DNA from 3 places in the Pseudoduganella sp. GW821-FHT05F09 genome. Region 1 is predicted to be linked to each of the others. Evidence: riboswitches for the same ligand, from Rfam matches in the RefSeq annotation. Region 1 holds a riboswitch; each other region holds the start of a gene.
The links. A riboswitch is a leader RNA that binds a small molecule or an ion and turns the genes downstream of it on or off. The one in region 1 is predicted to bind cobalamin.

Region 1 (7,265 bases):
GCGCCGCCGTGGCGGTGGTCTTGCCCTGGCCGGAGGCCACGGCGGCCACCAGCACCACGGCCGCGTTGATGTGCGAAGACGTTACCATTCCGTGCCCGCCTGCGCGCCTATGCCGGCCTTGAAGGCGTGCTTCACCACGTTCATCTCGGTCACGGTGTCCGCCACGTCGATCAGTTCCTGCGGCGCGCCGCGGCCGGTAATGACGACGTGCTGCATGGCCGGCCGTTCCAGCAGGTCGGCGATCACGGTGTTCACGTCCAGGTAGCGGTACTTGAGCGCGATGTTCAGCTCATCGAGCACCACCAGGCCCACTGCGGGATCGGCCAGGAAGCACTTGGCCTGTTCCCACGCCTGCTCCGCCTTTTCGATGTCGCGCTCGCGGTTCTGGGTTTCCCAGGTATATCCCTCGCCCATGGAGTGGAAGCTCACTTCCTCCGGGAAGCGGCGCAGGAACATCTCCTCGCCGGTTTGCATCGCGCCCTTGATGAATTGCACCACGCCCACCTTCATGCCATGGCCCATGGCGCGCACCGCCATGCCGAAGCCGGACGAGCTCTTGCCCTTGCCGTTGCCGGTGTTGACGATGATGATGCCGATCTGCTTGTCCGCCGCCGCGATCTTGGCGTCGATGATGGCCTTCTTGCGCTCCATGCGGACGCGGTGGCGCTCGTTCAGTGCGTCGATATCGTTATGTTCGCTCATGCGATTGCTTCTTTCGGTATGAAGATGTGGCGCTGGCCGTGCCGGATCACGTCGATCGGGTGGCCCAGGTAGTCGCTCAGTATGTCCGGCTGCATCACGTCCGCCACCGGCCCGGCCAGCCAGCGGCCGTCGCCCATCAGCAGCAGGGCGTGGGTGGAGACGCTGTGCGCCAGCGTCAGGTCATGGCCGACCATCACCACGGTTTTATGTTGTTCGCGGCACAGCTGGGACAGCAGGCGCATCACGCTGACCTGGTGCGCCAGGTCCAGCGCGTTGGCCGGTTCGTCCAGCAGCAGCAGCGGCGTGTCCTGCGCCAGCATGGCGGCAATCGCCACGCGCTGGCGCTCGCCGCCGGACAGCGTGCGCACATTGCGCTCCGCCAGCTCCGCCACTTCCATGGCCGCCAGCGCGTCCATGGCCAGGCGGTGGTCGCCGGTGTTTTCCCAGTAGCGGTCGCCGTGGTAGGGGTGGCGCGCCGACAGCACGGTTTCAATCACGCTGTAGGCAAAGGCGTCGTTGCGCGACTGCGCAAGGAAGGCGCGTTCGCGCGCCAGCCCGGCCAGCGGCCAGTCCGGCAGGCTGCGGCCCTGGATGGAGACGCTGCCTTCGGTGGCCGGGATCAGGCCCGCCAGCGTGCGCAGCAGGGTGCTTTTCCCGGCGCCGTTGCGGCCGATCACGCTCCAGCATTCGCCGTCGCGCACCTGCCAGTTCAGCCGGTCGACCAGCATGCGCGCGCCTATGCGCAGTGTCAGTTGATGGGTGGCGATCATTTTTGCAGCCTGTGAAGTTGGTACAGGAAGACCGGCGTGCCGATCAGCGCGGTCACCACGCCCACCGGCAGCTGCAGCGGCGCGAACAGGGTGCGGGCCAGGGTATCGGCCAGCACCAGGTAGCCGCCGCCGGTCAGCATCGCGGCCGGGATCAGCACGCGATGGTCGGGGCCGAAGGCGAAGCGGCAGGCGTGCGGCACGATCAGGCCCACAAAGCCCACGCTGCCGGCATTGGTGACCGCGCTGGCGGTCAGCAGGGCCGATACGAAGAACAGCCCTTTGCGCAGCGCGCCCACGTTGACACCCAGCGTCACAGCCGCCTCGGCGTGCAGCGCCATCACATTGATGGCGCGCGCGCTGCGCAGTGCGAACAGCGTGCCGCCGGCCAGCACGATCCAGGGTATCCAGCGCATCGGCGCGCCGGCCAGGTCGCCGATCAGCCAGAACACCATGGTGCGCAGGCGGCTTTCGGGGGCGATCGACAGCATCAGCGTAATCAGCGCCGTGCAGGCCGCCGTCAGGATCACGCCCGTCAGCAGCAGCAGGGCGGTGCCGCCTTCCGCCGCCGCGCCGCTGCGCATGTCGCGCCGCGCCAGGAAGTACAGCATCATGGACACCGCCACGGCGCCGCCGAAGGCCGCCGCATCCACTACCCAGGCCGCGCACATGAACAGCATGGCCGCCAGCGCGCCCACCGCCGCGCCGGACGAAATGCCCAGCACGTAGGGGTCGGCCAGCGGATTGCGCAGCAAGGCCTGCATCATCACGCCCGCCAGGGACAGCGCCGCGCCGGTGACAAAAGCCGTCAGCGCGCGGCTGCCGCGCAGGTCGAGCAGGGTGGCGGCCAGGCTGTTGGCCTGGCCGCCCCACAGCTCGCCCAGCGCGCCGGGAATGTCGGACAGCGGAATGTGCACCGAGCCGGTCACGCCGGAAAACAGCAGGCTGGCGATGACGAACAGCAGCAGCGCGCCGGTGATGGCGGCTGCTCGCGTGCGCAGGTTGCGGGAGTGTGGATGCATGTGCCTTTTTGTACCTTTATTTAATGCCGTAACGCACAGCGGCAAAGAACTTGGCGCCCGGTGTAGCGTAGTTGCGCGCCACTTCGTAGTTCTTGTCGGTGACGTTGTTCCAGCGCGCCAGCACGGACCAGTCGCGCGCGAACTGCCAGGTGGCGTACAGGTTCAGCAGGCTGTAGCCGCCCAGGCGGCGGGCGTTGGCCGCGTCGTCGAAACGGCTGCCGGACACTTGCAGCTCGGCGCCGGCGGCCACTGCGCCGCTGGCGTATTCTACGCTGGCGTTGCCGTGTTTTTTCGCGCGGCGCGCCAGCGATTTGCCGGTGGTCTCGTCTTTCGGGTCCTGCCAGTCGGCGTTGCCGGCCACGGTGAACGCGCCCAGGCGGCGGCTGGCGCTCAGCGACACGCCTTCCAGCATGGCGTGGTTGACGTTGTAGGCGCAGCTGCCCTTGCGTGCCGGGTCCGGGCACGGGGTGGTGGTCACCAGCATGTCGGTCAGCTTGTTGCGGTAGATGCTGGCGCCGAATCCGGTCACGCCGTCGTCGTACTGCAGGCCGGCTTCGGCGTTTCGGCCTTGCTCGGGCTTGTTGTTCTCGTAGCCGAAGCCGGGGTAGTACAGCTCATTGAAGGTCGGCGCGCGGAAGCTGGTGGCGTAGCTGGCGCTGGCGCGCAGCGCGCTGCTGAAGCGGTAGCCGTAGCCGGCCGAACCGGTGGTCTTGGTGCCGTACTGCGAGCTGTCGTCCGCGCGCAGGCCGAAGGTGGCCAGGTGCGCGCCGCGCTTCAGGCTGTAGGCGCCGGCGTAGGAATCGGTCTTGCGGACCTTGCCCAGCGCAGGCGTGGTGCCGGACACCACTTCTTCTTCGCGGTGGCCGAACAGCACTTGCAGGGTGTCTTCGCCGATGCGGAAATCATTCTGCCAGGTGGCGTCGGTCTGCTTGCTTTCGATGCGGCTGTAGGCGCTGGCCACGCCGGTGTCGGAGACCGAGGTGTCCTCGGCCTTGGCCAGCTGCACGGTGCTGTGCCAGTTGGCCGACAGCTGGTTCTTGCTGAATACGCCGATGTTGGCTAGCTTGGTCTGGCTGCGCGTGTCGTAGCGGCTGGCGCCGCTGTCGAACTGGCCGTCGGTGCGGCTGTTCAGGAACACCAGGCCCAGGCCATGGCCCTTGGCGACCTGGAAGCCGAACTGGCCGGAGGTGCTCACGCGGTCGTAGCCGTCGTCGTCGGCGTTGTAGCTGGTGCTGCCAGGCTTGGTGGCGGAGAAGCCGTCCGACTTTTCCTTGCCGGCGCTGAGCGCGTAGCTGAAGCTGTTGTCGCCCTCGGTGGCGCCGAAGATGCTGGCGTCGAATTTGCGGGTCTTGTCGCTGCCGGCGCCGAGCGAGGCCGACACGGTCTGCGGGCCAGCGCCCTTTTTCGTAAAGATCTGTATGACGCCGCCAATGGCGTCGGCGCCGTACAGGGAGCTCATGGGACCGTAGACGATTTCAATGCGGTCGATCGCCTGCAGCGGAATACCGGACCAGCTGGCGGTGCCGGACGACAGGGAGCCGATGCGCACGCCGTCCACCAGCACCACGGTCTGGTTGGCGTTGGCGCCGCGCAGGAACACGCTGGAGTTGGTGCCGGGGCCGCCGTTGCGGGAGATCTCGATGCCGCGCTGGCGCTGCAGCAGGTCGGTGATGGAGCCGGCGCCGGAGCGCGCGATGTCTTCCGCGCCCAGGGTGACGATGTCGCTCAGCACGTCGCGCTGCAGCTGCGGCGAACGGGTGGCGGTGACGATGACGCTGTCGGAAGCGGTGGTCTGGGCGTAGGAAGGCGTGCACAACGCCATAGGAATAGCCAGCGCAAGCGACGTGGCGGCCGCGTGCCGGATTACAGGAGAGCTCATATTATTTCTTTGTATAGTATGCAACCAGCCTACTTCCCCGTGGGCTGGATTGAACAGATGCGCGCAGCGCATCCACCTGCTTTGGCCGGTATCCGGGCTCGCAAGTTGAACTGCCTCACCTTCCCATGCAAAGCACAGTGGTCTTAAGGAGGCAGCTTGTCGCTGTGGGCGACACTTGTTTACCGTTGCGGGGGCAGCACACGTTGGCCGTTTTCCTTGTGGGGAGCGGCGTCGTGTTTCCCGTTTAACTGCGCGCATGGACATGCGCGCGGGCACCAAAACGCCGCCATTATATCGGCTTCAGGCGACAGCTTCCAAAATGACAGTTTCGCCGTAGGCGATTTTGTGCGGCGCGGCGGCGGCCCGCAGCGCGATTTCCTCGAGAGGGAGGCCGGCTTTTAGGCCGGCTTCGAGCGCCATCAGCAGGCGGATGGTGCCGGCGTGGCAGATGATGGCGGCGCGCCGGTGCCCGTGATCGTGTTCTTGCTTGCTCCGGTCCAGCAGCTCCGCCCGGAACGCCGCCACGCGCGCCGCCACCTGCAGCACGCTTTCGCCGCCGCCGGGACGGTAGTTCGCCAGGTCCGCCGCCCATGCATCGATCTCGGCGCGCGGAATGTCGTCCCAGCTGCGCAGCTCCCAGCCGCCGAAATCCATTTCCGCCAGGCGCGCGTCCAGCGTGTGGACGCCAAGGCGGCCGGCCAGCACGGCGCAGCGCTGCAAGGGACTGGCGTAGACAGGCGTACCGGGAGGGATGCTGGCGCTGCCCAGCAGCGCGGCGTGCACGCGCTGGATATCGTCCTGCGCTGCGGGCAGGTCGCTGCTCCCGTAGCAGACGCCCGGCGCCACCAGCGGCAGCGGATGGCGCACCAGGATCAGGCGCATGCCTACGCCTGCCATGCGCCGTGGCCCAGCCCGGCCAGCACGCACAGATAGATCAGCACCTCGGCCAGCTGCTGCACCGCGCCCAGACAGTCGCCCGTATAGCCGCCGATGCGGCGCTTGAATTTGCGGCCCAGCCAGACGGCGGCGGCCAGCGCCGCCAGCGTCGCCGCGCCGATGGAAATCCAGGGCAGCCATCCCATACAGCCGATGAGCGCTGCAGGCAATGCGGCGCAGGCGCACGCAATGCCGAATTCGGCGCCGTTCATTTCCTGCGCCATGGGCTTGGCCTTGCCCTCGGCGCGCGCGTATTCCATTCGCCAGATCAGCGAAGTGGCGGCCAGCCGGGAAAGCGGATGCGCCAGGAACAGCGCGGCCACGGCCACGGCGGGCGGCAGCATGGCCAGCGCCGTGCACTTCACCGCCAGCAGGCAGATGGTGCCGATCGCGCCATAAGCGCCGATGCACGAGTCCTTCATGATCTCGAGCACGCGCCCGGGCGTCATGCCGCCGCCAAAGCCGTCGCACATATCGGCAAAGCCGTCCTCATGGAAGGCGCCGGTGGCATAGATGCCCGCCGCCGTCGCCAGCAGCACCGCCACCGGCGCCGGGAAGAGCCACGCCGCCGCCGCGTACACCGCCGCCGCGATAGCCGCCACTACCAGTCCCACCAGCGGGAAGTAGCGCGACGCATGGTGCAGCCAGGACGGTTCGAAGCCCACCCAGCGCGGAATGGGCAGGCGCGTGAAGAACTGCAGCGCTATAAAGAACAGGCGGAGCTGATGCATGGCGGCCTGGATTTACTCTGACTTCTCGCTGACCTGGGCCGACTCAAAGGTCGCCATCTGGTTCACGAAATTCACCGCCGCCTGCAGCAGCGGCAGGGCCAGCGCGCTGCCGGTGCCCTCGCCCAGGCGCAGGCCCAGGTTCAGCAACGGGCGCGCGCCCAGGTTCTCCAGCATCAGCTTATGGCCGCTTTCGTCCGAGCAGTGCGCAAACACGCAGTAATCGAGAATGGCCGGCTGTAGGCGCGCCGCAACCAGCAGCGCGCTGGTGACGATGAAGCCGTCGATCAGCAGCACCTTGCGCAGCTCGGCCGCCTTCAGCATGGCGCCCGCCATCATGGCGATCTCGAAGCCGCCGAACGCCGCCAGCGCTTCCAGCGGCGCGGTGGCGCCGGCATGCTTTTCAGCCGCCGCTTCAATCACGCGCTGCTTGTGCAGCACGCCGCCGGCGGACAAGCCCGTGCCCGCGCCCACGCATTGCGCCGCAGGGATGCCGGTCAGCCTGTGCATCAGCGCTGCGGCCGCAGTGGTGTTCCCTATGCCCATTTCGCCGAAGCCCAGCACATTGCCCGTCACGCTGGCAGCGAGCGCCTTGCCGTGCTCCAGCGCGGCGGCGCACTGCTCCGCCGTCATGGCCGGCTCCTGCGCAAAGTTGCGCGTGCCGTGCGCCACCTTGCGGTCGTGCAGGCCGCCGCGCGGGCCGAAGTCATGGTTCACGCCCGCGTCCACCACGTGCAGTGCGCAGCCCATCTGTTTTGCAAACACATTGATCGCCGCGCCCTCGGCCAGGAAGTTCTCCACCATCTGCCAGGTAACGTCCTGCGGATAGGCCGACACGCCTTCCGCCACCACGCCGTGATCGCCCGCGAAAACCAGGATGGCCGGCTCTACTATAGAGAGGGCAGTCGTGCCCTGGATCAGGCCTATCTGTTTAGCCAGCGTTTCCAGTACGCCCAGGCTGCCGAGCGGCTTGGTCTTGTTGTTGACGGCGCGCTCCAGCGCGGCGGACAGGTCGGGATTGGCGGTAGGGGAGATGGTCATATATTGCAGAGTAAAGGAAACGAGATGCGATGGTACAGCTTGGCCTTGCGGAACGCGAGTAGCTTTGCTATAGTTCTGTCCCCGCGCTGCTGAACATACGCAGCGTAGGAGAGTAGGAAAATGAGGGGTTGACGGTTTAAACGAAACGCCTCATAATCTTGCCTCTCTGCTGCTGAACAAAACGCTTCAG
Region 2 (7,265 bases), on a different contig from region 1:
TGTGAATGTGATGCTGAAACCGCCATTATGCTAAATTGATTACATTGCATAAAAATTAAATCGCGGAGGCGGCCATGCGGACGAGGCAAGGGAATTCCTGGCGCTGGGCCATGCTGATGCTGGGCGTGCTGTATGCCGCCGCGGTGCTCTACGTTTTGCCCTTCGCCACCAATGACGGGCCGGTGCATATGAGCTTCGGCCATCTGCTGGCCGGGGCGCCGGACGCCGGGGGCTTGCAGGCGCAGCACTACCAGCGCAATGGCGCCCTCCATCCCAATCTGGCCGTGTATGGGCTGATTGTGCTGCTGCTGAAGGCGGTGGCGCCGGAGGTGGCGGAGGCAGTGGTGCAGCTTGCCTGCCTGCTGGGGCCAGTGGCCGGCATGGCGGCGCTGCTGCGGCAGTTCCGGCGGCGCCAGGTGTGGGTGGCGCTGTTTGCTTTTCCGCTCGGGCTGCACCAGCTGTTCTTCCTGGGGCTGTACAACTACTGCCTGTCGGTGACGGGCTTCCTGTTGAGCATGGCTGCGCTGCTGTGGATGCAGAAGCGGGCCGGAGCCTGGCGCGCGGCGGCGCCTGTGGCGGCGCTGTACTTCAGCTATTTTTCGCACGCATCGGGCTTCCTGGCCGCCATGCTGGTGCTGGGCGTGCTGACGATGGTGTCCTGCGCGGCGGCCTGGCGCATGGGCGGGCCGGTGCAGGCTTTGCTGGCGCATGCACGGCATGCGGCGGTGCTGCTGTCGCCGCTGCCGCTGGTGTTGCTGTCCTTGGACACGGCGCCCGGCGCGGCGGTCACGTTCGGGGCGCCGCTGGGGGAGCGGCTGAAGAGTTTTGCCATCCTGTCGCCGCTGAACCTGCAGCACACGCCGGCGGACCGCTACCTTGCTCCCGCGCTGGCCGCCGCCATACTCGCCAGCGTGCTGTTGCTCGCCCTTCGTTGCGCGCTGGCGTTAGGAAGCCGGCGCGCCGATGTCCGCAGCTGGGCGGCGTTGCTGCTGTTTGCATCGTTGCTGGCCTTGGCCCTGGCCTTCCCGGACACCATGGGCGGCGGCTGGACCCATTACCGCCGCATGCAGATGTTTCCCTATTTCGCTGGCCTGCTGTGCATGGCCTGCCTGCCTTTGCCTGCCGGCGTGCGGCGCGCGCTGGCGGCGCTGGCAGTCGTGGTGTCGCTGGCGCTGATGGCGGGCGGCACCTGGCGCCAGCACCGTATCAAGCAGCAGCTGGCGCCGCTGGCCGACGTGGAACAGCTGGTGCCGCCGCATTGCACGGTGCTGCCGCTGGTGCTGGACGACGGCGGCGCCTGGGCCGACGGCATGGCCCTGCCGCCCAAATACCGTCCGTTCTTCCAGGCCGCTAGCCGGCTCGAACTGCGCGGCGACCGCGTTGCGCTGTTCAACTATCTGGCGCGGCTAAAAGTCTATCCGGTGCAGTTCGTGCCGGGACAGGACACGCAGGCGCTGCTGTTCCATTGGCGCCCGCAGCAGGAGGGCACGGACGTGGCGCGCATCGACATTGCGGGATACGAGCAGGCCAGCGGCCAGGCAGTGGACTACGTGCTGCAATGGGGCGCGCTGGCGTCGGCGCCGCCGTCCTTGCAGGCGGAGGTGGCGCGCGCCACGGCCGGCTACACGCCGGTCTACGCCACGCCGGACGGCAGGGTGAGACTGCTTCGGCGCCAGCCGCCTGCCGCCGCTGCCCATGCGTCCCATGCGGCCAATGCAGCCAACCCCGTGCCGCGCAGCCGCTGCACCGCACTGGACTCGCGCCGCTTGCCAAACGTATAATGCGCCCGCTCTGGTGCCCGCGCGCGAAATCTCGCCCGCAGTTAAACGGGAAACACAGGCTGCGCAAGCGGCCGGGTGTGCTGCCCCCGCAACGGTTAGCAAGCGCCGTCTTTGACGGCAGGCTGTCTCTTTACGCCACTGTGCTTCGGCATGGGAAGGCAAGACAGTCACGCTTGGGAGCCCGGATACCGGCCAGGGCAGGTGGAAGCGTCCGCGCATGCGGCGCTTTCTTACGCAGTCGCGCCTACGGGGAAGTGGGGAGGATTGCCGTTCCGTAGGATTATTCCATGTCAGATTTGCCAATCGAAGGCCCGGTTGCGACCGTGCAGGTGCAAGCCCATTACAACAACAGCGTCGGCACCTCGGACGCTGCCAGCCAGGGCGTCGTCACCGCCGCGCTGATCGCCAACCGTCCCGCGCTGCGCCCCGGCGAACTGCTCGAATTCGTGCCCGGCGTGATCGTCACCCAGCACAGCGGCGACGGCAAGGCCAACCAGTACTTCCTGCGCGGCTTCAACCTCGACCACGGCACCGACTTCGCCACCTATGTCGACGGCATGCCCGTCAACATGCGCACCCACGCGCATGGCCAGGGCTATACCGACCTGAATTTCCTGATCCCCGAACTGGTGGACCGCATCAGCTACAAAAAGGGCACCTACTATGCCGACGAAGGCGACTTCGCTTCCGCCGGCGCTGCCCGCATGGCCCTGGCCAACAAGCTGAAAGACGGCACGGCCACGCTGACCGCCGGCGAAGGCCGGTACCTGCGCGGCCTGGTGGCCGGCTCCACGCCGCTGGGGCGCGGCAACTTGCTGTACGCGCTGGAGCTGGCGCACAACAACGGTCCGTGGCAAGTGCCCGAATCGTTCCGCAAACAGGCCGGCGTGCTGCGCTACAGCGCCGGCCCCAAGGAAGACCAGTACAGCGTCACCGCCATGGCCTACAAGGGCGCGTGGCACGCCAGCAGCCAGATTCCGCAGCGCGCCGTGGACAGCGGCGAACTCGATCCCTATGGCACGCTGGACCCCAGCGACGGCGGCGTCACCTCCCGCTACAGCCTGTCCTTCGGCATGAACAAGCGCAGCGCGGACAGCCAGTTCCAGGCCAGCGCCTACGCCGTGCGCTCCGACCTTACGCTGTACAACAACTTCACCTACTTCCTCGACGACCCGGTCAACGGGGACCAATCGCGCCAGACCGAACGCCGCAAGATGCTGGGCTTCGACGTGTCGCAAACCTGGTTCGGCAAGCTGGGCGGGCGGGACATGAGCAACCGCATCGGCCTGCAGGCGCGCCACGACGACATTGCGCCGCTGGCCCTGTACAGCACCGTGCGCCAGCAGATCCTGCGCACCATCACCGAATCGGCGGTGAAGGAGGGCAGCGCCGGGCTGTGGTTCGACAACACCGTGCAATGGACTCCCTGGCTGCGCACCGTGGCCGGCGCGCGCTACGACAGCTACCGTTTCGACGTGGCCAGCGACATCGCCGAAAACTCCGGCAAGGTCAACGCGCACATCGCCTCGCCCAAGCTGGCGGTGGTGCTCGGCCCGTGGAAGCAGACCGAGTTCTTCCTGAACGCAGGTTCCGGCTTCCACAGCAACGACGCGCGCGGCACCACCGTGCACCTGACGCCGAAAGAGCGCGAGCCTGCGGAGCCGGTTACGCCGCTGGTGCGCACGCGCGGCTCTGAAATTGGCCTGCGCACCGAGCTGGCGCCCGGCCTGCAAAGCTCGCTGGCCCTGTGGCGTTTGCGCTCGGCCTCCGAGCTGGTGTTCTCGGGCGATGCGGGCGACACCAGCGCCAGCCGGGGCAGCAAGCGTTCCGGCGTGGAGCTGAACAACCACTACATCGCCAGCAACTGGCTGCTGTTCGACCTGGACCTGGCCTATTCGCGCGCCCGCTACACCGAGCGCGACGAGGCCGGCGACTACATTCCTGGCGCGGTGGGCAAGGTGGCCTCGTTCGGCGCCACCATCACCGAACTCGGTCCATGGTCCGGCGCTTTCCAGATGCGCTACTTCGGCCCGCGTCCGCTGATCGAGGACAACAGCAAGCGTTCCGCCTCCAGCGCCATCGCCTACCTGCGCACCGGCTACCGCATCGACCGCCGCTGGCAGCTGTCGCTGGACGTATTCAACCTGTTCGGCCGCAAGATCAACGATATCGACTACTACTACGCTTCGCGCCTGCCCGGCGAAGCGGCGGAAGGCGTGGCCGACATGCACTACCATCCCGCCGAGCCGCGCGCCTACCGCCTCACGCTGCGCGCAACGTTCTGACGCTTCAAGCCCACAAGCGCAATCCGATCAGACCGTGCCAGCCCAGGTAGACAGCGGTGGCGGAATGGAGCAGCGCGTGCAGGCTGGCGAACCAGTACGCGCAGCGGTTGATTGCGGCGCTCCGCCAGCGCAGCACAGACCACAATCCGGCGAGTGCGGCGATGCCATAGGCGGCGCTGGCGATCATGACCGTCACTGTGAGCGGCGATATCAGGCCCAATTCGCTTTCTTGTGGCTTCATGACTGGGAGGATGAATACAGACACGGCTAGCAGCAGTGTGGCGGCCAGTGGCCACGCCCGCACCTGCGTGGCCGGGCCTGCCGGAATCTTTCGAAGCAGGCGGCGAGGTATCCATACAAGTGCGAATAGCACTGAAACGGCCGACGTCAGCAATAACAGGCAGCCCCCGGTTGCCAAGCCGTATATATGGAAGGCTGAAACTCGCGCATAGGTTTTGTCGCCTATTTGTACGGTCTCGCCCGCTAACGGATCTGTGCCGCGTTTCACAACCGGCAAGCCGCTGCCGGGTTCAATGACGCTTCCGTTTGGGCCGGGCAGCAGAAGGTCACTGTCCCTGCGTAGCAGGTAGGAGCGTGCCAGCCCGTTTTGCTTATAGGCCAGGTGGATGGCAGCGAACGGCATTGCAAACCGGGCCATTTCCATACGCGGGTTGATGTGGATATAGTTGCCGTCCACCGTTTGCCACAGCTGATCAAGCCGCTGAGGTGCCGAAGATGGTGGCTGCATGCCTTCATCCATTATCGAGCCGAGTATGGCGCGGCCTATTTCGGCCAGCGCGCCTGAGTCATTCTTGTTGATCATTGCCACATAGCCGATACCTGATTCCGGCTGATACCAGAACTGGGACGAGGCGCCTTCTATGCTGCCGCTGTGGCCGGTGAAGCGATATCCCCTATATCCCATGGCAAGCGTGCCTAGCCCGGACAGCGCGGTTGGCAGGCCTTCCATGTGCGTGATGGCACTTGCGGAAAATAGTCGCTGCCCCTTGGCTGTGCCGCGGTCCATAAACATCTTCATCAGCTTGCCCATGTCTGCGGCAGATACGTTGGTGGAGCCGTCCGGGCGGTACAAGATGTGCAGGTAGGGCTGCACCTTGCCGTCCGGCGCATACAAAGTTGCGCCATGCTGCCGGTAGCCAGCATCCGCGAAATAGCTTGCGGAATTCATGCCGAGAGGCAGAAAAATGTTGTCCGCGACGAAGCGCTCGAATGGCTGGCCGCTGATTTTTTGCACCACATAGCCCGCCACGGCCGCGCCTGAATTGCTGTAGGACATGCGCGTGCCCGGCACCCAGCGCGATTTGCGGGAGTCTGGATGAAAGGCAAGCGTTTGCAGTAGTGGCGCCTCGGCACGGTTGTCATAGGCGTATTCGGCGTAGTGGATATCGTCCCAGCCGGTAGTGTGTTCAAGCAAATGCCGAATGCGCACCGGCGCCACACTTTCCCAGGGATTTTCGAATGCTATTTCGGGCGCCACCGAGCGCACCGTGGTGTCGAGATTCAGCCGGCCGCTTTCCACCAGCCGCATGACGGCCAGCGCGGTGAACATCTTGCCAACAGACGCAGTGCGGAACCTGGATTCGCCATCAACCGGACGGCGCGACGCCACATCCGCCAAGCCCAGACTGAGAATGCGCGGTTCCCGTCCGCGTTCGATAATGGCAATGCCCGCGCCGGGTACACCGTTTTTCTGCAGGATGTCGGACAGGCGGGCGGTCAGCGGATCCGGGGAAGTAGCTGCTTTGACGGGGTGAATTGCGAGGCTGGCAATAAATAGCAAGGCGGCAGACAGGCGTTTCATGGGGCATCCGGCAGCGCATATGGCTAGTCACTATAGCTCAATTGCAGTTGAGCATGTGGCCGTCGGCGGACGCGGCGGATCGCGGCCAATGAGGCGCCAGCCAAGGCTTGTATTGGCCGGGAGGCCAGTACGGTTTAGTCAGCTTTCTGGGGAAGTGTACCGGTACTGTATTGGGTACTTGGGCTAGCATGGGCTTCTTCATAAGGAGAATCCCATGGACTTGCTGCTGCCGCTGGCCCCGCTGATGACGTTCGCTTTCGTTTCCTCCATCACGCCCGGACCCAACAACATCATGCTGGCCTCGTCCGGCATCTGGTTCGGCTTCCGCCGCTCCATCCCGCACATGCTGGGCATTACCATCGGCTTTGGCGTGCTGCTGGCGATTTGCGCGGTGGGCATCGGCACGCTGGTGATGGCGGTGCCGGCCATGCAGACCATGCTCAAAGTGGCCGGCTCGGCCTATCTGCTCTACCTGGCCTGGCAGATGCGCGCCATGAGCTTCGACCGCGAGGCCGAGCAGGCGCACCAGCCCATGGGCTTTATGGCGGCGGCGATCTTCCAGTTCGCCAATCCGAAGGCCTGGATCATGGCCATTACCGGCGGTTCGGCCTTCCTGCCGCAGCTGGCGCCGGTGTCGCTGGCCATCGCGGTCTATTGCCTGGTGTTCTGCGCGGTGAATTTGCCATGCATCTCGGTGTGGGCCGGGGCGGGCGCCTTGCTGCGCCGCTTCCTGTCCGACCCGGTCTGGCAAAAGGTGTTTATCGCCACCATGATCCTGCTGACGGCGTATTCCGCGTTGGCGATTTGGCTCTAGCGCAGCCGGTACGATTGCCTGCGGTGGGGGATTGGATTAACCTGAGCATTCATTCCCACTCTGAAGGACGCCATGAGCCATTCCGCGCAAGCCCCTACTTCCAGCCGCGAGCCGTCCCACGCGGAGCTGGACGCCGCATGCAAGCGGGTGGCCCGGCACTTGGCGGCGCGCCAGCATATCTCCCGCAACCTGGTCCAGGAAAGCGACGACAACGCCACGCGCGGCCAGAAGGCGGCCGACGCCGTGGCCGCTTTCGGCGGTTCCTGGACCTTTATCTGCCTGTTCGCCGCCACGCTGGTGGCCTGGGTGGTGCTGAACTCGGTCATCCTGGTGCGGTACGGCACGCCTTTCGATCCTTATCCCTATATCCTGCTCAACCTGTTCCTGTCCATGCTGGCTTCGGTGCAGGCACCCATCATCCTGATGTCGCAGAACCGGCAGGCGCAAAAGGACAGGCTGAGCGTGGAGCATGACTACGAGGTGAACCTGAAGGCGGAAGTGGAGATCCTGCTGCTGCACGAAAAGATAGACCATCTGCGCGAGGTGCAATGGCGCGAGCTGCT
Region 3 (7,265 bases), on a different contig from region 1:
ATCCGGACATCCGCATCGATCTCGGCGTATCGGACCGGCATGTGAATCTGATCGGCGACAACGTGGACTGCGTGATACGGGGCGGGGAATTGAGCGACCTGTCCCTGATCGGGCGGCGCATCGGCAGCACCGAGTGGATCACCTGCGCGGCGCCGGCCTATCTGCGCGAGCACGGCACGCCGCAGCATCCTGCGGACCTGGAGAGCGGCCACCGCATCGTGCATTACCTGTCGCCGCGCACCGGGCGCGGCATGCCGCTCAGCTTTGCGCGCAACGGCGAGCAGCATACGATCCAGGGCGAGCGCGCGGTGGGCGTCAACGAAAGCAACGCCCACCTGGCGGCGGGACTGGCGGGACTGGGCGTGATGCAGGCCTTCCACTACGAAGCCGCGCCGCACATCGCCAGCGGCGCGCTGGTGCCCATCCTGGCGGACTGGCAGCCCGCGCCCTATCCGTTCTACGTGGTGTACCCATCCAACCGCCACGTGAGCAACCGGCTGCGCGTCTTTATCGACTGGGCCGCCGGCCTGTTCGCGGCGCTGCCGTAGCGGGTGTACGGCCTGCGTGCCGTGCTTACTTCGGTTTGGCCGGCTCGATCAGCACCAGCTGCCCGGTCTTGGGGTCGCGGAATACTTCGCCGACGCGGTCGTAGCCGCTGCCGTCCTGGGTGACGCCGGAGGCGGGGCGCTCGATCTGGCGGCCCTTCTCCACCGGCTTGGGCGCCTTCAGCGCGCCCTGCGTGCCGGCGATGGCGGCGATCAGGCCGCAGGCGAAGACCAGCATCACGTCGACCAGGTTGACCAGGCTGGCGCGCGGGTCTTCGTCGCCGTCGTCAAAGCGGGCGTCGAGGCGGGAGTAGAGGCGCAGACGCTGGCGCGCGGGCTGGGTGCTCATGCCGCTTGCTCCAGAGAGTGCTCCATCGCTTCCAGCGTTTCCTCGTACCAGCGGCGGCGCAGTTTGCCGATCACCAGGCCGCCGATGCCGGCGACGAGGCCAAGCACCGTGGCGTCGAAGGCCACCGTCACGGCGCTGGCGAGTTTGGCGGGGTCGCCCTGGCCCAGCGCGGCCAGGCCGGGTCCGAGCGGGATGATGGTGGCCATCAGGCCCAGCATCGGCGGGATGCGCGCCAGCAGGTCGGCGCGCTCCAGGCGGTGGCGGGCGATGGCCTGCACCTGCGCCAGGTTGCCGCTGGCGCCCAGCTTGGCCAGGCCGTGGAAGCGCTCGCCGACGGCGATGCCCGCTTCCACCACCGCGATCGCGCAGGCGATCAGCAGGGCGGCCAGGGCGGGCGCGAGCAGCCAGCGGACTGCGTCGTGCAGCCAGGCGAAGGACAGAATTTCGGTCATGGGGAACTCCTTACAGGTTGAGATACGTAACGGCCGCGCCACAGGCCAAGCGAGAACAAGGCCAGCACGGCGGCCAGCGCGCCGAGCAGCTTGGCGGCGCGCATGGCGGGCGCTTCGGGCGGCTCGGACTGCTGGTGCAATTCATAGGCGCGCGGCGCGGGCTGGGCGGGCGGCGCGGCGTCGGCTGGGGACGCGGCCTGCGTGGCCTGCGTTGCCTTCGCAGCGGCGGCTTTGGCTTGGGCCGCTGCCGCGGCGTCCGCGTCCGGCTGCGGGCGGGCACGCTGGCTGGCGTCTGCTGCGTCCGCAGGCGGTGCGGACAGCATGTCGCCGCGCGCTTTCGCCAGCGTGACGCCCAGCGCGCCCGCGTCGGCGCTGTCCAGCTGCGGCGCGAGCCATTCCCACATGGGATGATTCGGTGCGGCGTGGCCGCTGCCGGGCAGACCGTTCTTGGCCACCAGGCGCGCCAGCTCGCCACCCATCTGCTTGATGGTGGCGGGGTCGGTCTTCCAGTAGCCCTTCTCCGCAGCCACCATGAAGATGGCCAGCATATGCGCCTTCACATGCGCGTTGTGCTGCTGGCCGAGGAACTGCGGCAGGCCCAGTTTGTGCGCGTCGTCGAAGTAGACCGACTTCACCTCGTCCCAGGCCCAGTTCTTCACCAGGTCCGGCCGCGTTACCTGCCAGCCCCACAGGTTCTCCAGGAACTCCTGGCCCATGGTGCGCGCGCCGGCGTAGCCGTGGCCCATCAGCGGCTTGAGCCAGGCGGGGTTGAGGAAGCGGCCCCGCAGTTCGCCCAGCAGGGCGGAGGCCAGCGGCTCCACGTCGGCGCGGCCGGGCTGCGCGTGCTGCAGGATCATCGCTTCCGGCACGCGGCCGGTGCGACCCTCGATGGCCAGCGACAGGCCGCCCAGATAGTCGAAGGCGTCGTTGTTGTCCAGCAGGCCGTACAGATTGCTGGCGCGGCCGTGGTAGGTGCGCGTGATGCCGTCCAGCGCCACGTCGAAGGCGGCATGGTTCGCTTCGCCGCTGGCGTCCAGGCCGTAGGCATGGCCCATGCGGTTGCGGTAGGCGCGGCCGATTTCGTCGCGTTCGCGCCAGGCGCCCGAGCGTTCGGTCAGTCGGTTGACGCCGGTGCCGTAGGCGCCCGGCGCATCGCCGAACACGCGCTGGGCGGCAGCGCGGCCCGCGTCCGCCGCCGGCATGCCGCTCGCGGCGAGCGCGCGCTGGCGCACCAGCCATTCGCGCGCCACGCGGTTCTGCGCGGGGTCTTCGCTGCCCCAGGCTGCGGCGGACACCGGTTCCAGCGCCGCCTGCAAGGCCTCCTTCAAGGCCGGGTCTTTGGCGGCCAGGCCCGAGGCCGATGCGGCCAACGCCATGCGGCCGGCCCGGTCTATCAGGCGGATCAGGTTGGGATACAGGTCGCGGAACAGGCCGGAGGTGGTCACCAGCGCGTCGCGCCGCACCGCGCCCGGCTTGAGCCGCACGTCGGTGACGATGCCGCGCGCGTTCCACACCGGCTCCGCGCCCATCATGGCCAGCGCGAACGCCACCATCACGCCCTCGTCTCGCACGGCGTCGGAAGCCCACAGGATGATGCCTTCGCTGCCCTTGTCCGTGCCGCTGCGCGCGTTGGCCTTGTCCGCCATGCGTTCGCCCAGCTGGTAGCCCAGGCGGGTGGGCAGAATGTCGCCGTCGACCGCGTGGAAATTGCGGCCGGTGGGCAGCGCCTCGGGCGAACGCAAGGGGTCGTTGCCCTTGCCCGGTTCAATGTAGTGGCCATCCAGTCCGGCCAGCAGCGCCAGCATTTCGCGGCGCGGCGAATCGGCCAGCTTGGCGGCCACGTCCGGGCCTTCGATGCCGCCCTTCTTCATCGAATCCAGCATCAAATCTATCGATTCCTGCTTCCATGGCCGGCCGAAAATGTGCAGGCCGTGCGGCATGAATTTTTCCTGCAGCTTGGTCAGGTAGTGGCCCACTTCGTGCGCCAGCAAATCGTCGTCGGCCGCGTCGAAACCGATGCCGCGCACTTCCAGCACGTCCGCCATCGACGCCTCCAGTTCGGCCTTCAGGTTCAGCGCGTTGACGCGCTCGCGCATCAGCTTCGCGGCCTGCGCCTTGAGCGTTTCAGAACTGGCGGCTTCAAAGCTCTCAACAACCTGGCGCAGGGCCAGCAGGTCGTCATACAGCGGCGTGGCGGCCAGCGGCGGCGTCAAGTGGTCGACGATGACGGCCAGGCCTCGGCGCTTGGCCTGCGTGCCTTCGCCCACGCCGTCCACAATGTAGGGGTAGATGCCGGGCAGGTCGCCCGCGATCAGGCTGGGGTAGTCGTCGGAGCTCAGGCCGACCGCTTTACCGGGCAGGAATTCGTAGGTGGAGTGGCGGCCGACATGCACCAGCGCGTCCGCCTTGAAGCGGTCGCGCACCCAGTGGTAGAAGCCCAGGTACTGGTGCGGCGGCGTGATGCTGGTGTTCGCGTGCAGCAGTTCCTCGTCCACTTCCCAGCCGCGCGGCGGCTGCGGGCCGATGAAGACATTGCCGAACACCAGGCCGGGCACCAGCAGCTTGCCGCTGTCGACCATGATTTTTCCGGGCGCCGCGCCCCAGCCTTTCAGGCCTTCGATGCCGTAGCCGGACAGGCGCTTGCTGAGCGGCGCCAGCGCGCCGCAGCCGGCCTTGCCGGACTTGCCGCCCTTGGCTGCCTTGCCATCCTTCGCGCCGGCCAGCTCCAGGCAGGCGTGGTAGCCCTCCAGCAGTTCGGCCAGGCCTGCGATGGCCGCTTCGCGCTGCGGATGGTCCGCGCCTTCCACCAGGTGCTGCAGTTCCTTGATGATGACCTCGGCCTGCTTGCGGCCCAGCGCGCGTTCGCCGTTCGCTTCGGCCTCCAGCACGTCGGCGTGCAGGCGGCCCAGCAGCCCGCTGGTCATTTCGCCCTGCACGCGCGGCGGCAGCGTGGCGAACCAGCGGCCATAGTCGGCCGCGCTCACGCTGTTCACCGTGCCGCTCAGCTCACGCAGCGCGGCGCGGTCCTCCGGCAGGTTCACGCCGTGCGCCATGATCATGTCCAGCAGCGCCTGCGGCGATTCCGGCAGCGGGCCGGTGCTGTAGCCCGCCGCCTTCATCGCGTTGAGCATGTCGAACAGCGAGGCCGGCACGTCCAGATTGTCCGCGCCGATGTTCTGGCGGCCCGGCGGGTGGTTGTAATAGATCAGCGCCACGCGCTTGTCGCGGTTGGCCTTTACGCGCAGCGCCAGCCAGCGGCTCACGCGCGCGCCGAGGCGCCCGGCTTCGTCGGCCAGCACCACCGGCGGACGGTTTTCAATGCCGGTCTGCTTGTCGCGCTGCGGCTGGCCCAGCGCCGCCACCACAATGGGCTGGCCTATGCCCTGCAGCTCCGGCAGCGCCACGCGGTACTGCACCGAGTCCGGCGGCAGGCCGTCCGGCGACAAGCGCCATTGCACGGCGCTGCGGTCGGACAGGCGGATGGCCTTGAAGACCGGCACATTGAGCCGCTTGAACGCTTCGGTAACCGCTTCGCGCCCTTCGGCCGCACCCACCACGAAGTCCTGCAGCACCACCAGCGCCGCCGGCTGGGCCGGCACCACCAGCTCGGGCAGGCGCTCCAGCGCCTCGCGCGAGGCGCCGCCCCAGCGCGTGAGCACCTGCACGCAGGGCTGGCCGCGCTGTTCGATCTGCCGGCACACGGCGGCGGGAACCATGCTGTCCATATTCGACAGGTCCAGCACCACCACGGTGGGCTGCGGCTTCAGTCCAAGCTGCGCGCCCTTGCCCCAGGCCTGCGCGTCAGTCAGCTCGCGCTGGCCCACGCGCACGCGCAGCGTTGGCTCAGGCAGCGGATCAGCAAGCTTCATGGCCGGATTGAGCAGGTGCGCAAACAGCGCCGCCGTATTGTCCACGCCGCCCGCCTGCCAGACCTGGCGCGCCGCCAGCCAGCGGCTCGCGGCGGGGTCGGCCTGCGCAGCTTTCAGGGCAGCAGGCGACGGCGCTTCGGAGGACAGTTCGCGCAGCGTGTCCGGCGAAAAGGCCTGCATGCCGGCGCGCCCGTCGCGGCTCATCAGGCTCAGGCTCGCTTCGCCGTTGAAGGCCAGCACGGCGGTCTGCGCGCGTACATTGCGCGGCAAGGCGTCCTTGAGGCGGCGCGCCGGGTCGCCGAACAGCGACACGGCCAGCACGCTGTCGGCCTGTTTGATCCACAGGCCGGCGTCACGCTCGCTGGCGGCCATCCACTGGGCCGGCGTGCGCAGCACGATGCGGTCGCCGGGATGGCTGGCCAGATGGCGGTGCGCGGCCTCGATGGCGGCCGGCGCGGCGCGCTCGGTGACGATGGCGAACAGATTGGCCGCAGGCGCGTGCGCACAAGCGCAGGCGCACAACAGCGCTGCGGCTAGCCGCAGGAGTATGGAAGTGCCCAATTTGAACTTTAGCAGTGACTGCGCGCCAGGCGCGCAGGAAAACAGGCAAAACCACACCCCGGGTTTTTGCACAATCTTCGTGACTGGCCGGTCTTCTGGCTGGCCTTCATCCTTCCCTGGCCCTGCCTTCCCGTGCAATGCACAGTGGCGTTCGGTCAAAGTCGTCAGGCTTACAGCAGCGGGGGCTGCGCCGGACTGGCTCGCAATGAAAATCGCGCGCGTCACCGGCTTCCCGTTTCACCCTCCAGCCGACAAGCGGGAGGGCACCATTCACGTAATGCCGCGATTCTACCGTACCCGGCGCCTGGATTGAACAAATTTGAGCGGCGTCATGAAACCCATTCGTTGCGCTGGACGGACGCCGCAGCGCGCATTAAGGTTTTTGCACCGCACGGAAAAGGAAGGCCATGGAACCATCCACTTGCAGCCCCATCGCCCCGTCCGGGGCGGAGATTGAACCGGCCGCAAACTGGCCCGCCCTGCTGGCGGTGGCCGTGTTTTCTGCGGCCCTGTTCCAGGGCTACTGGCTGGCCGAGCGCCTGCTGCGCAATTACCCTTCCGTCACACTGCCTGCACTGGGCGCCGTGCTGGCGGCCTGCATCGCGGCGTCCGGCATAGGCTACGGGGCGGCGCCCCGGCCACTGCGCACGCTGATGCGCGGCCTGGCCATTTCCTGCGGTCTTTACAGCGTCCTGCTCTACCCTTCGGTCCCGGCAGTTGCGCATGATTTCAATGGCTGGAGCCAGTTCATGCTGTCCGCCGCCTGGCTGAGCGCCGGGCTGGCGGCACTGCTGGCCATGCGGCGCCCGGCCTGGCTGCTGTATTGCGGCTTCTATGCCTACTGGGTCAAGCATGCGGCGGGCTATATCACCGGCTTTCCCTACGAGACGCTGCTCGATGTCTATCCACTGATACAGCTGCCGGCCTACCTGGCCGTGTCCGTGCTTGCGCTGGAGCTGGCCAAGCGCGCGTGGCCGGAGGGCGGCAAGCACCTTGCCGGCGCGGCGCCCTACTGGGCCATCCTGTTCATCGCGATTGCCATGCAGGCGGCGAACTACTTTTATTCCTCCCTGGCCAAGGGCGGCCTGGATGGCGGCGTGCTGGACTGGGTGCTCAACAACGAGAACCGCAACATCTATCACATCGCGCTGCACAACAAGCAGCTGCTGTGGGGCGACTGGACCGCGCTCACCAGCGCGGTGTCCGGCTTGCTGCAGGTAGTGGGACGGCCGTTCGCGGTGGGCGTTTTCCTGATCCAGCTGTCGGCCATACTGGTGTTTGCCAACCGGCGCTTGCTGCTGGTCCTGTTCACCTTGTTCGACCTGATGCACCTCGGGATTTTCATACTGGCCGGGGCGAATTTCTGGACCTGGTTCATGGTGAACCTGTCCATCATCGCCGCAGCGTCGCAGCTGCCGCGCAGCGCGTTCAACTGGCGCACGGGCGCGGCGGGCGCGCTCGCCATTGCGCTGTCGCCGCTATTCGCCCA

Region 2: another riboswitch for cobalamin. It lies ahead of AC07S4_RS03705 (TonB-dependent receptor); the one in region 1 lies ahead of AC07S4_RS30205 (TonB-dependent receptor domain-containing protein).
Region 3: another riboswitch for cobalamin. It lies ahead of AC07S4_RS17950 (cobaltochelatase subunit CobN); the one in region 1 lies ahead of AC07S4_RS30205 (TonB-dependent receptor domain-containing protein).

What each region holds. Positions count from the first base shown of each region.
Region 1 covers NZ_JBWKSD010000018.1:11,135-18,399, forward strand. The annotation lists gene AC07S4_RS30185 (cobyrinic acid a,c-diamide synthase CobB) at 1-88, opposite strand, end outside; gene cobO (cob(I)yrinic acid a,c-diamide adenosyltransferase) at 82-702, opposite strand; gene AC07S4_RS30195 (ABC transporter ATP-binding protein) at 699-1,472, opposite strand; gene AC07S4_RS30200 (FecCD family ABC transporter permease) at 1,469-2,491, opposite strand; gene AC07S4_RS30205 (TonB-dependent receptor domain-containing protein) at 2,508-4,370, opposite strand; cobalamin riboswitch at 4,437-4,665, opposite strand; gene AC07S4_RS30210 (histidine phosphatase family protein) at 4,671-5,252, opposite strand; gene AC07S4_RS30215 (adenosylcobinamide-GDP ribazoletransferase) at 5,255-6,037, opposite strand; gene cobT (nicotinate-nucleotide--dimethylbenzimidazole phosphoribosyltransferase) at 6,050-7,075, opposite strand.
Region 2 covers NZ_JBWKSD010000001.1:880,547-887,811, forward strand. The annotation lists gene AC07S4_RS03700 (hypothetical protein) at 75-1,781, shown strand; cobalamin riboswitch at 1,776-1,992, shown strand; gene AC07S4_RS03705 (TonB-dependent receptor) at 2,069-4,066, shown strand; gene AC07S4_RS03710 (serine hydrolase domain-containing protein) at 4,071-5,888, opposite strand; gene AC07S4_RS03715 (LysE family translocator) at 6,103-6,702, shown strand; gene AC07S4_RS03720 (DUF1003 domain-containing protein) at 6,775-7,265, shown strand, end outside.
Region 3 covers NZ_JBWKSD010000005.1:248,519-255,783, forward strand. The annotation lists gene AC07S4_RS17935 (LysR family transcriptional regulator) at 1-548, shown strand, start outside; gene AC07S4_RS17940 (hypothetical protein) at 574-894, opposite strand; gene AC07S4_RS17945 (MotA/TolQ/ExbB proton channel family protein) at 891-1,346, opposite strand; gene AC07S4_RS17950 (cobaltochelatase subunit CobN) at 1,343-5,776, opposite strand; cobalamin riboswitch at 5,845-6,062, opposite strand; gene AC07S4_RS17955 (hypothetical protein) at 6,184-7,265, shown strand, end outside.